Regions from separate parts of the Marinobacter sp. NFXS11 genome, predicted to be linked through region 3. Evidence: predicted binding sites of a transcription regulator. Region 3 holds the regulator's gene; each other region holds the start of a gene.
What was found. Region 3 encodes LexA, which represses DNA repair genes until DNA is damaged. Its sites were predicted from a motif close to CTGTNTNNNNANACAG; they were not measured.
Positions count from the first base shown of each region.

Region 1 (4,175 bases), on a different contig from region 3:
TCGCCGCGCAGATCAATACCGCTGTCTTTCTTGAACTGGTCTGCCAGGAACTCGATGATCTTCATATCGAAGTCTTCACCACCGAGGAAGGTGTCGCCGTTGGTCGCCAGCACTTCAAACTGATGCTCGCCATCCACATCAGCAATCTCAATGATGGACAGGTCAAAGGTACCACCGCCGAGGTCATAAACTGCAACAGTGCGATCACCGCTCTTCTTGTCCAGACCATAGGCCAGAGCAGCTGCAGTCGGCTCGTTAATGATGCGTTTCACATCAAGACCGGCAATCTTGCCAGCGTCCTTGGTTGCCTGACGCTGGCTGTCGTTGAAGTAGGCCGGCACGGTGATAACCGCCTCGGTCACTTTCTCGCCAAGATAATCTTCGGCCGTCTTTTTCATCTTCTTGATGATTTCCGCAGAAACCTGCGGGGGAGCCATTTTCTCACCCTTCACTTCCACCCAGGCGTCGCCGTTATCTGCCTTGGCAATCTTGTACGGCACCATCTTGATGTCTTTCTGAACGACGTCGTCTTCAAAACGACGACCAATCAGACGCTTGATGGCGTACAGGGTGTTGTTCGGGTTAGTGACCGCCTGGCGCTTGGCTGACTGGCCAACCAGGGTCTCACCATCGTCGGTGTACGCGATGATAGACGGGGTGGTGCGATCACCCTCTGCGTTTTCAATTACCTTGACCTTGTCGCCATCCATGATGGCTACACAAGAGTTGGTGGTTCCCAGATCGATACCGATAATCTTGCTCATTGAATCACTCCAATTCTTCTGAATGCTTTCCCGGAGGGCATTTGCCTCCGCTTTCGCTATTTACTGGCTATATTGGCGCTTTAATCGGCTTTTCAAGCCTGCTCATCAATTTTTGGTGCATCTTCCGCCTTGGCGACCACTACCATGGCCGGCCTCACAACGCGGCCATTCAGCAGATACCCTTTCTGCACCACGGCGACCACACTGTTCGGCTCTGCATCCGGAGCCGGCACCATGGACATGGCTTCGTGATGCTGGGGATCGAACGGTTCGCCCACCGGGTTGATCTGCTCAACGTTGAATTTCTTGAGACTGGACATGAACAGGCTCAGGGTCATTTCAACGCCTTCACGGATGGAGGCAACCGCATCGCCCGAGTCCTCATGCCCCTCAGTGCTCTCGACGGCCTTTTCCAGGCTGTCGGCAACCGGCAGAAGCTCTTTAACGAACTTTTCCAGGGCAAACTTGTGGGCCTTCTCCACATCAATCTCCGCTCGACGGCGCACATTCTGCATCTCCGCCTGGGAGCGCAACATCTGCTCCTGAAATTCCTGAACCTGAGCCTGGAGCGCTTCCACGTCGGAGGTTTCGTTGTCGCCAGCTTCGCCTTCTGCGGACTGGGCTTCCTCTTTCGCAGCCTCGAGGGCTTCATTCAGTTCCTCGTGCTCATTCCGGTTCTCGTCAGTGCTCATGGCTACTCCTGCTTGATCGAAAGCGGCCCGCTGTCAGTGGCCGGTTAAACATGGGATCCGGCCCCGGCGAGCCGGAAAATGTCGTTGCGAACGGATATGGGGCCCGCTCTTCAGGTTTCAACCACCAATGCCTGCAATCCTGAAGAAAATCCCTCAAGCAGGTTTGCAAACGATAAAAACCCTGTATATATTCACAGTCACTGTATACATCAACAGTATTAGCCGGTCTCAGGAAAAACGCGGAGGTTATCTGCATGCTGACTCAACTTACGGTTTCCAATTACGCCATCGCCGAACGGGTGGAACTCCAGTTCAGCAAGGGCATGACCGCACTGACCGGCGAGACCGGCGCCGGAAAATCCATTGTGCTGGACGCCCTGGGCCTGGCCATGGGCGGTCGCGCAGATGCCGGCGCCGTCCGCCATGGCGCCAAGCGTGCAGACATCACAGCCACCTTTGATGTAACCGACATTCCCGAGGCCAGCAACTGGCTGGCAGAGCATGAACTGGATGACGAGAACGACTGCATCCTGCGCCGGGTCATCAGCAAGGATGGTCGCTCCCGCGCCTACATCAATGGCCAACCCTGCCCCCTGAATCATCTGAAGGAACTCGGCGGCGTGTTGATGGATATTCACAGCCAGCACCAGCATCAGTCCCTCTTGCGCAAGGAAACCCACCGCAAGCTGGTGGACGAGTTCGCCGGCGTTGAGTCCCTGGCCGCTGAAACCCGGGAAGCCTGGAAATTCTGGAACCAGATCCGCCAGCGGCTGACCGAACGCCAGCAGAATGCCGATGAAGCAGAGGCCAAACTCCAGCTTTTGCGGTATCAGGTGGAAGAGCTGGATCGTCTGGCCCTGGAAGAGGGCGAGCAGGAAAACCTGGAACAGGAGCAGGCGCAGCTTAGCCAGGCGGATACGGTTCTGCACAACAGCCATCAGGCCGCCCTGCTTTGCACCGAAGATGAAACCAGCGCAGTGGATCTGGTGCGTCAGGCGTTACAGCAGCTGGAGCAGCTTCCTGTGGATGTTCCCGCACTGGCAGACACGATCCAGATGCTGAACGAAGCCCAGATCCAGATCAGTGAGGCCGGCGACAACCTTCGCCACTTCGTCGAGGACTACGAGGCCGATCCGGCTCGATTGGCGGAAGTGGAAGAACGGCTGAGCGCCATCTACCAGATGGCCCGCAAACACCGGATTACACCGGAAGAATTACCGGAACTGCATCAGCGCCTGAGTGCCGAGCTGGCCGAGCTGGACGGTGGAGAAGGCAGCCTGGAGCAGCTGGCCGCAGAGCTGGACAGCCAGCGCGGACGCTTCGATGAACTGGCCGGGGAGCTGTCAGAGGCCCGTGCCAGGGCCGCCGCCGAACTGGATCAGCGGGTCGCAGCGGAGCTTGCCCAGTTAAGCATGCCCAACATGCAGTTCATTACTCACCTGAACCGCAGCAATGGTGGGGAGCCGGCACCCCACGGACTGGAAGAGATTGAATTCCTGGTCAGCGCCAACCCTGGGCAGCCTGCGCGGCCACTGGCCAAAGTAGCCTCCGGCGGCGAACTGTCGCGGATCAGCCTTGCCATCCAGGTGGTGGTTGCCCAGACATCAACCACACCCACACTGGTCTTCGATGAAGTGGATGTCGGCATTGGCGGCGGCACGGCCGAGGTGGTTGGCCGACTATTACGGACTCTTGGCGGCAACGGGCAGGTGCTCTGCGTCACCCACCTGCCGCAAGTGGCCGCCCAGTGCCATCAGCACCTGTTTGTCAGCAAATTCACCGAGCAGGATGCCACCTTCTCGAAAATCGAGACGCTGGACGATCAGGGCAGAATCAGTGAAGTGGCGCGAATGCTGGGAGGCGTGGACATGACCGAACATACGATCGCTCATGCCAGGGAAATGTTTTCAAAGGGGCAGGCAACCCATCACTGAGCCGCGAGCAACTATCCACTACCCCTCTCGATCCTGAGAGCTGTTGGGGCGGGCCATAAACCCGCCCCTTTTTTCGTTCCTTCAGCCAACGGCCCGAGCCAGGCTCAGGACTTGATCGGCTTTACGTACAGGATCAGGCTGTGGTCGACGATTTCGTAACCGTGTTCTTCGGCAATCTTCTTCTGTCGCTCTTCAATGACCTCGTCGACAAACTCGATTACCTCACCCGTCTGGGTGCACACCATATGGTCGTGGTGGTCGTCGCCGGCCATCTCGAACACGGCATGGCCGCCCTCAAAATTATGGCGCAGTACCAGCCCTGCTGCTTCAAACTGCGTCAGCACCCGGTAGACTGTTGCCAGCCCCACGTCATCGCCTTGCTCCAGAAGCTTCTTGTAAACATCTTCGGCACTGAGGTGATGCTCCTCCGCGGTCTCCAGAATATTGAAGATTTTGACCCGCGGAAGAGTCACTTTCAGACCGACTTTTCGTAATTCGGCGTTTTCGGATGACATGTTACTATTCACTCTTTGGTGTGCCTCACGGCTTCCGGTATGATGAAGCCGCCATTGAACGGTTAAACCGTGTCACACCTGCCTCTGGCAGGCGATTTCAAGATAGAGGATTTCCCCCGGCGATGCAAAAGCTCACAGCTCTCATTCTCACTTTCGTTCTATCCGGTTGCGTTTTCCCGGGCGTCTACAAAATCAACGTCCAGCAGGGAAACATCGTTACCGATGAGGAGCTGACACAGCTGACCGAGGGCATGCCTCGCAGCCAGGTGC
Region 1 covers NZ_JAGDDV010000002.1:50,994-55,168, forward strand. The annotation lists gene dnaK (molecular chaperone DnaK) at 1-764, opposite strand, end outside; gene grpE (nucleotide exchange factor GrpE) at 857-1,456, opposite strand; gene recN (DNA repair protein RecN) at 1,711-3,390, shown strand; gene fur (ferric iron uptake transcriptional regulator) at 3,495-3,905, opposite strand; gene J3362_RS09365 (outer membrane protein assembly factor BamE) at 4,028-4,175, shown strand, end outside.
Region 1: recN (DNA repair protein RecN) is a predicted target of LexA. The motif match lies at 1,638-1,653, and genes of this name have one in related genera.

Region 2 (4,175 bases), on a different contig from region 3:
CGCTCCCGTGTCTCCACATCGAGCAGATACTGGCCTGCGTTCTCGCTGATGTTGCGAAGCTCGTCCAGCTCCTCGTCGAAGCCTTCCCGAATGACGCCGCCTTCGCGGATCACCACTGGCGGATTTTCGATAATGGAGCGCTCGAGAAGTTCCGCCAGTTCCGGGTATTCCCCGATGGTGGTGGCGAGTTTGACAATGTGATGCGAATTCACCGGTTTCAGGGTTTCCTGAAGATCCGGCAGTGCCTGAAACGCATCCCGCAGGCGGGCGAGGTCACGGGGACGGGCTGAGCGGAGGGCGACCCGGGCCAGGACCCGCTCAATGTCGCCGACGGCTTTAAGAAGATCGTGTACCGGTTCGTAGTGAAACCCGTCGAGCAGCGCGGACACTGCCTGCTGACGCTGCTGGACGATGTCCACATCCCGCAGTGGGCGGTTCAGCCAGCGCCGAAGCTCGCGCCCGCCCATGGACGTTGCGGTGCGGTCCATGACCCAGGCCAGAGTGTACTGGTGCCCGCCCATCAAGTTGGTGTCGATCTCCAGATTGCGTCGGCTGGCGGCATCCATTATCACCGCTTCATCCCGACGCTCGCGGGTCAGCTTGCGAATATGGGGCAGGGCGGTGCGCTGGGTTTCCTTCGCGTACTGCAGCAGGCAGCCGGCAGCACAAACGGCGAGGTTCAGGTCCTCGCAGCCAAAACCGGTGAGGTCCCGCACCTGCAGCTGCTGGGTGATCACGCGGCGAGCGGTATCGGATTCGAACAGCCAGGGGCCCTGGCGCCGAATTCCGGTAAAGCCCTCCAGAACTTCCTGGTAAGGAAAATCTTCGCTGATCAGGATTTCCGCCGGGCGTACCCGCTGGAGCTCCCCTTGCAGGGCTTCAAGGTTTTCCAGCTCGGAGACGGCAAAGCGGCCGCTGGAGATATCGAGCGAGGCAAAACCGAACTGTTCCCGGTGGTTATAAATGGCCACCAACAGGTTGTCCCGGCGGTCTTCCAGGTAGGCATCGTCACTCAGGGTTCCTGGTGTGACAATCCTTACCACCTGCCGGTCGACAGGTCCCTTGCTGGTTGCCGGGTCACCAATCTGCTCGCAGATGGCGATGGATTGACCTGCCCGAACCAGCCGGGCAATGTAGCCCTCAGAGGAGTGATAGGGGATGCCGGCCATAGGGATCGGATTGCCGCCTGATTGGCCCCGGGCGGTGAGGGTAATATCCATCAGCTCGGCCGCTTTCTTGGCGTCTTCGTAAAAAAGCTCATAGAAATCCCCCATGCGGTAGAACACGAGTTCGTTGGGGTGCTGACCCTTGATCTTCAGGTACTGCTGCATCATGGGGGTGTGCTTGGAAAGATCGGTCTGAGCTGCTGACATGAACGGGTCCGGGTAGCCTTGCTTTGGATGAAGGCGTGAATTGTAAGAAAATAACCGCCGTGATGAAACGAAGGAGGTCATTATGCTGGCCAGCGATCAGGAATTGGAAGAGGCAGGCAACCGTCTCGGTGAACGACTGCTGGGAACCGGCCGTACAGTTGCTACAGCGGAGAGTTGCACTGGCGGCTGGGTTGCCAAGGTACTGACCGACCGGGCCGGGTCCTCGGCTTATGTGCTGGGTGGCCTGGTCACCTACAGCAATGAGGCCAAGCAGGGGCTTCTGGGCGTAACCCGGAAATCGCTGGATGAACACGGTGCGGTCAGCGAACCGGTGGTACGGGAAATGGTTGCCGGTGCCCTGGTGGCCACAGATGCTGACGTTGCCGTTGCGATCAGTGGTGTGGCAGGGCCCGGCGGTGGCAGCGAGGACAAGCCTGTGGGCACCGTCTGGTTTGCCTGGGGCAGCAGTCCGGCCTCCACCGTGGCAGTGGTAAAGCACTTTGGGGGCGATCGTGATCAGGTTCGCCGGCAGGCCGTTCTTTTTGCCCTTCAAGGGGTTAACGATTTTGTGGGCGAAGTCTGACGGCTTTCACATCCGGAGGGGTTGGTCTCTTCTGCGGGTTATGTTTTAATACTGTTCAAATATACAGGGAATTGGCTGTTCAAGCTGTACGGATTCCCGATTCACTATTTCGCTGCCAGCCTTTTCCTGAGGGTGGCGGCCCAGGCGACAGAGGGTTTGCACTGATGGAAGACAACCGCAAGAAAGCATTGAGCGCAGCACTTGGACAGATTGAGCGCCAGTTTGGCAAGGGCGCCGTCATGAAAATGGGCGATCATCCTCGCGAAGCCATTCCTGCGGTCTCCACCGGTTCCCTCGGCCTGGACGTTGCCCTGGGTATTGGCGGTCTTCCATATGGTCGAATTTGCGAAATCTACGGTCCGGAAAGTTCCGGTAAGACGACGCTCACCCTCCAGGTAATTGCCGAAGCACAAAAAGCCGGCAAAACCTGCGCATTTGTGGATGCCGAGCACGCGCTCGATCCGGTTTACGCCGAAAAGCTGGGCGTCAATGTGGACGACCTTCTGGTGTCCCAGCCGGATACCGGTGAGCAGGCCCTGGAAATTGCCGACATGCTGGTTCGTTCCAATGCGGTAGACGTGATCATCGTGGACTCCGTGGCGGCCTTGACCCCGAAAGCGGAAATCGAGGGTGAAATGGGCGACAGCCACGTTGGTCTGCAGGCGCGACTGATGTCCCAGGCGCTTCGCAAGCTGACCGGTAATGTCAAACACGCTAACTGCCTGATGATTTTCATCAACCAGATCCGTATGAAAATCGGGGTTATGTTTGGCTCGCCCGAAACCACCACCGGTGGTAACGCGCTGAAATTCTACTCCTCCGTTCGCCTTGATATCCGCCGCATTGGTGCCGTAAAAGACGGTGACGAAGTGGTCGGTAACGAGACCCGCGTGAAAGTGGTCAAGAACAAAGTATCGCCGCCGTTCAAGCAGGCCGAGTTCCAGATTATGTACGGCAAGGGCATCTACCACATGGCCGAAGTCCTGGATATGGGCGTCAAGGAAGGCTTTGTCGACAAATCCGGGGCCTGGTACGCCTACAATGGCGACAAGATCGGCCAGGGCAAGGCCAACGCCTGCAAGTTCCTGGAAGAAAACATGGACATTGCCAACGAAATCGAAGCCAAGGTTCGGGACAAATTGATGCCCAAGCCTGAACCGAAGAAAGACGCTAAAGAAGAGCCCGCAGAAGCCAACGGCGAGCTGCTCTAAGCTTGATGTAGGGAGGACGTATGGATGACATGAAGAAACTTTTGATTGTTGCCCATGCGCCTTCCCCGAACACCCTCCGCCTACGAGAAGCTGTGGAGGAGGGGGCCCGCCATGAAGACATCGAAAACGTTGAAGTAACCGTTCTGGCACCGTTGGATGCCGGTCCCGACGACGTGCTTGCCTGCGACGCCATCATTCTCGGTACCACTGAGAATCTCGGGTATATGAGCGGTGCCCTGAAGGACTTCTTCGATCGAAGCTACTATCCCTGCCTTGAGAAAACCCAGGGGTTGCCGTTTGCCTACTATATCCGCGCTGGACATGACGGCACCGGTACCAATCGGGCCATCGAGAGCATTACCACGGGGCTACGCTGGAAATTGATGCAGGAACCCCTGATCTGCAGGGGCGAGTATCGGGATGAGTTTCAGGAGCAGTGCCGTGAACTGGGGATGTATGTGGCCGCCAGCCTTGACGCCGGTCTGGCGTGAGACTTCAGGGCTGCCTCAACTGGCGAACCGGTTGTAAAAGCCTTCAATCCGCGACAGGGCATTGTCTACTGTGCGTGAGTACCCTTTCTTGTCCAGGCAGTAACTGAATTGGACGCTGACGCGATAGCCGGTCTGGAAGGGCTGGCACTCCACGACCCGGGCACAAACCCGCGATTCGCTGATGTACTTGCCGTCAAAATCCATGAACAGACGGGCGCCCGGTTCTACTGGCCTGGGGCAAAGTACTGCCATTCCGTAACGGTTGAGGTCCAGGCAGGTAACCGGCGTGGGGTGTTTGCCACGACCAAAGAAGCCACGTTCCCGGAGCTGGACCTTCAGGCAGGAGGCGGGGTAACGATCCTTGATTCTGCGCTCTGCGGAATCACTGGTCATACGCTGGCGTCCGTTGCGTGCATTGTCTTTATGGTTGGGAGAAGAAGTGTAGTTCCGGAAAGGCTGGTTGAAAAATGAGCGGCGGCGGAATTGTGAACTGCCTAACAAAATCCCGCGCACTGTG
Region 2 covers NZ_JAGDDV010000003.1:158,297-162,471, reverse strand. The annotation lists gene mutS (DNA mismatch repair protein MutS) at 1-1,373, opposite strand, end outside; gene pncC (nicotinamide-nucleotide amidase) at 1,456-1,956, shown strand; gene recA (recombinase RecA) at 2,121-3,167, shown strand; gene J3362_RS16405 (flavodoxin family protein) at 3,188-3,658, shown strand; gene J3362_RS16400 (PilZ domain-containing protein) at 3,674-4,051, opposite strand.
Region 2: recA (recombinase RecA) is a predicted target of LexA. The motif match lies at 2,008-2,023, and genes of this name have one in related genera.

Region 3 (4,175 bases):
CGGTCCGTCGGGTCTGGTAAACCGGCATAAAGAAGTCGGGCCCATACTTCTCCAGCATGGCAATGTGACCGTCTGAAAGCTTGTCCCTGTAGAGCTCCAGGTTGTCGGCCGTAATAACGAAAAGAGCCTCATCTTCGGGAAACGGGTTAATTTCCACTTGCCCCTCACGCCAGCCGTCCGGCGGCGTGGCCAAACCTCCGGTCCATTCGGGGATGCTGCCTGAGCGGTTGCCCGCCTTTTCGGCTCCGACCGGGGTCAGTTCACCACCCAGCCGCTCGGCCTCGGCGGCCGTGACCTTGGACAGGGCCTGTCCGGAAAACCCGAGAAAAACCAGTGCGACACCTGCAACGAGTTGGCTTCGCATCCCTTACACCTCCAGAAATTCATGCTGTTGGGTAGCCGCCACGAGCAGAACTCGCACAGCCGGGCGCCTTTTTGCCAAATTCAAACGGTCGTTTCAAGTGAATGTTTGTGTTTTATTGTGAAACCTGGCCGCAAAGAGAGTGGAAGAAATTTGATACCGAAAATGGTATAGTGAGCAATTAATTTTCAGGGGTTACACCCGCGCTGGGGGATTGAAGGTATTCCATGGCCTCGCAATGGCACTCACTGGTTTCTCAAAAACTCTTTCTCGCCCGTACGCTGCTTCAGCCACTCGACCGGCCCACAGCCGAGGGTCAAGAACAACGTCCCAACGAAGCGGAACAGGCGCTGCGCCGAGAGGCCGCTATCCAGGGGTCGATTGAGCTGCTTTTGCGGTCTCGAAAACTGTTGCTGGTCATGATTGCGAGGCTATACCAGAGAAAATCAGAGGAACCTTCAACCCTGGATGAGCTGGTTGCTCTTATCGGCCCAGAACCGGGTGAAATTAGCCGCCTGAAGGAGCTGGAGCAGCGATCGGGAAGTTGGTGGAACCATCTGGAGCAGCTCGAGCACGCACAAAGCAGACCCCCGGCGACCAAAAAAACCGTGAGCGAAGAGAACATCATTGCGGTGTCGGCTGATTCCGGCCCAGACCGATCGTCGTCTGCGTTGATGAAAACGCTGACCGCCGTCAAACATTTTGCCGACGATCTGGAAGAGCAGCACAGCGAGTGGTAAACCACTCCCAGCTCCGGTTATTCAAATCGTATTAACTTGAAGGTTTATTGAATGTCACCATCGTTTTTTGAAATCGTGCAATTGACCAATGGCGATTACGCCCTGCGCCGCATTGATGATGACAGTGCGCCACTGGTAAAAATCTCTTTTTCGGAAGAAGCCCGGGAAATGATGGAAGACCGGGATATGTCGGTTGCCAAAGCAATGATTGCTGCTGGCATTGAGGCCGTAGGCAATGTTGCCCACGATATTGACTGGGAAGATGACGAACTGGACGCCTCAGACGCCCAGCCCTCCTACACTCTGCATTGATCGGTTAACGCTGCCTGAGAACAACGCCGTGGCTATTGCCCTCAGCCGAGGCTCTTTGCAAGGATTCGAAGGCAGTGCGGCCCAGTTTACGGGTCCACATGACCACCGCGTGACAGGTGCCAGCACTGAGGGCTCGCTCAGCCAGTTCCTGGGCGGGATAGTCCGGTGTTGAACGCAGCACCAGCAATTCGCCGGCCACAATACCGTGCATTTTTTGCCACTTGCTGACCAGCGCCTGAGGCGGATCAATCCAGGCCAGCCAGCGCTTTTCCTGATTAAGCTGGGTCAGCATTGGCAACAGCAGCTGGAAATTTTCTACCTGGCCTTCCGGCAGAATGATTTCCGTCACATTGCCACAGACTTTGGGCTCGGTGGATTCCGGAGCGCGTCGGGCGCGAATGACGGAACGTCGCTCGCGGGCGGCGGTTGCCGGCACTGAACAGGACAGAGCATTGGGGTTGTAGGCCAGATTCTGATTAAAGCTCATTTGTTCCATAATTCACCCGTTATTCAATCTATCTGAGGCTGTCCGAACCGCTCAGTGCAGGTCAGAGCGGCGGATAACACCAACACCCAGACCCTCGATGAACAGCTCCTGTTCGGTCAGGTCTACTTCGATCGGTGCGAATTCTTCGTTTTCGGCGAGCAGGTAGACTTTCGAACCTTCTTTGCGGAAGCGTTTTACCGTTACCTCATCGCCAACCCGGGCAACAACGACCTGGCCGTTGTGAACATCCTGGGTGCTGTGAACTGCCAGCAGGTCGCCATCGAGAATACCGATGTCTTTCATGCTCATACCCCGGACCCGCAGAAGATAATCTGCAGACGGCGAAAAGAATTCCGGCCGCAGTGTGCAGTGATCCTCGATGTGCTCCTGAGCAAGGATCGGACTACCGGCAGCGACCTGACCAATGACCGGGAGCCCCAGGTCCTCTTCCGCCTCAGGCAGACGAATGCCGCGGCTGGCTCCCGGCACCATCTCGATGGCACCTTTCCTTGCCAATGCCCGAAGATGTTCCTCCGCGGCGTTGGCCGAACGGAAGCCCAGTTCTGCCGCGATTTCAGCACGAGTTGGCGGATAGCCGGTCTCGTCGACGTATCGGCGAATAATATCCAGTACCTGGGACTGCCTTGCTGTCAGCTTCATCAAGCTACTCCGCTATTTCGGGATCGGGCCGCTGCAAACATTAGCCTCTCGGAAGAGTGGCTCCGGCTGCCCTGTTTTTTTATACAGTAAACTGACTATATACAGTGTTTTATCCAGTGTAAAGTCGGCTCCCTGATTTTCTTGCATCTGCTTAATAATGAAGATCAACAGCGGTGTGATATGGTTGGGGCACGATTTCTCACGAACCAGGGAGCACCATGACCCAAGTCAGTGCCTGCAGGATGCCTGACATCCTAGAGACGAGCGAAGGGAAGGAACGCCGGGTTGGCGTCGAGATCGAACTGTCTGGTCTGGGCTACGAGGAGCTGGTCACATTGGCGGCGAAGATGCTGGACGGCATTCCCGAGCTCAAGTCACGGTATGTGACAACCTTGCAGACAGACCTCGGCAACTTTACGGTTGAGCTTGATTCCGATCCGATCAAGGATCTTGATCTGGCGGATGAACGCCTCCCCGAATCTATTCGTGAACTCGGTGGACAGGCGATGGATGTGATCGACGCCGCGGCCGAACGCGTGGTGCCCCTCGAGATCATAAGCCCACCCCTGAGGTTTTCCAGCGTCGAGGTGATTGAAACTCTCGTCGACAAGCTCAGAAAGGCCGGAGCACTGGGCAGCCGGGACGCCATCTATTTTGCGTTTGGCCTGCAGCTGAATCCCGAGTTGCCCGACCTCAGCCCGGAGACCCTGGTTCGTTACTTCCAGGCGTTCGCAGCCCTTTATGAATGGCTCAAGCACCGGCATCAACTGGATGTCAGCCGCAAATTTACGACCTACATCGAACCCTGGCACGGCCGCTACACCGAGCTCCTGATGGAAGACAACTATCATCCAAACCTCGGGGAGCTCATGGAGGATTACCTGGAGTTCAATCCTACCCGCAATCGCGCGCTTGACCTGCTTCCACTGTTTGCCCACCTAGACAAGGATCGCCTAGAACGCCATGTTCAGGATCCGAGGATAAAAAGCAGGCCAACCCTGCATTACCGGTTGCCGGACTGCGACATCGACAATCCCGGCTGGCATTTCTCAACCGTGTGGAACGACTGGGTCGTTCTGGAGCAGCTGGCCAACAATCCCGACGACCTGGCCGACATGCGGCAGCTGTTCCGGGAGCGGCGGAAACTGAATCTTCACAACCTGACCCACAGCTGGCGGGAAACCACTGGCGACTGGCTGGCCAAAAACGGGTATGTCTGAAGAGTCCAAAGAACAGGAGCTTGAGGTTCCGGGCCTGACGATCGGCATCAGTGGTCCCGCTCGCAAAAGCCTTGCCCATCGCCTGATCAGCCTTGGCCTGCGCCTCCACGGCGCCCGGACCCACTACATTCGCCCCGGTTCCCGCGTTGCCGTACCCATGCTTGATGGCCTGGTGCTATCAGGCGGCACGCACGTCCATCCTGAACGTTATGGGCAGGAGCCGCAGGTTACCGCAAACTATGACCGAAAGCGGGATAAAACCGATCAGTCGCTACTTGAGCAAGCTGAGGCCATTGGCATTCCCGTGCTCGGGATTTGCCGCGGCGCCCAGTTCATCAACGTTTTCCACGGCGGATCCCTTTGCCAGAACGTGACACCGCTGAGGGTCAATACCC
Region 3 covers NZ_JAGDDV010000001.1:793,954-798,128, reverse strand. The annotation lists gene J3362_RS03780 (DUF1329 domain-containing protein) at 1-364, opposite strand, end outside; gene J3362_RS03775 (DUF6586 family protein) at 589-1,101, shown strand; gene J3362_RS03770 (hypothetical protein) at 1,153-1,413, shown strand; gene J3362_RS03765 (cell division inhibitor SulA) at 1,418-1,909, opposite strand; gene lexA (transcriptional repressor LexA) at 1,952-2,563, opposite strand; gene J3362_RS03755 (amidoligase family protein) at 2,779-3,780, shown strand; gene J3362_RS03750 (gamma-glutamyl-gamma-aminobutyrate hydrolase family protein) at 3,773-4,175, shown strand, end outside.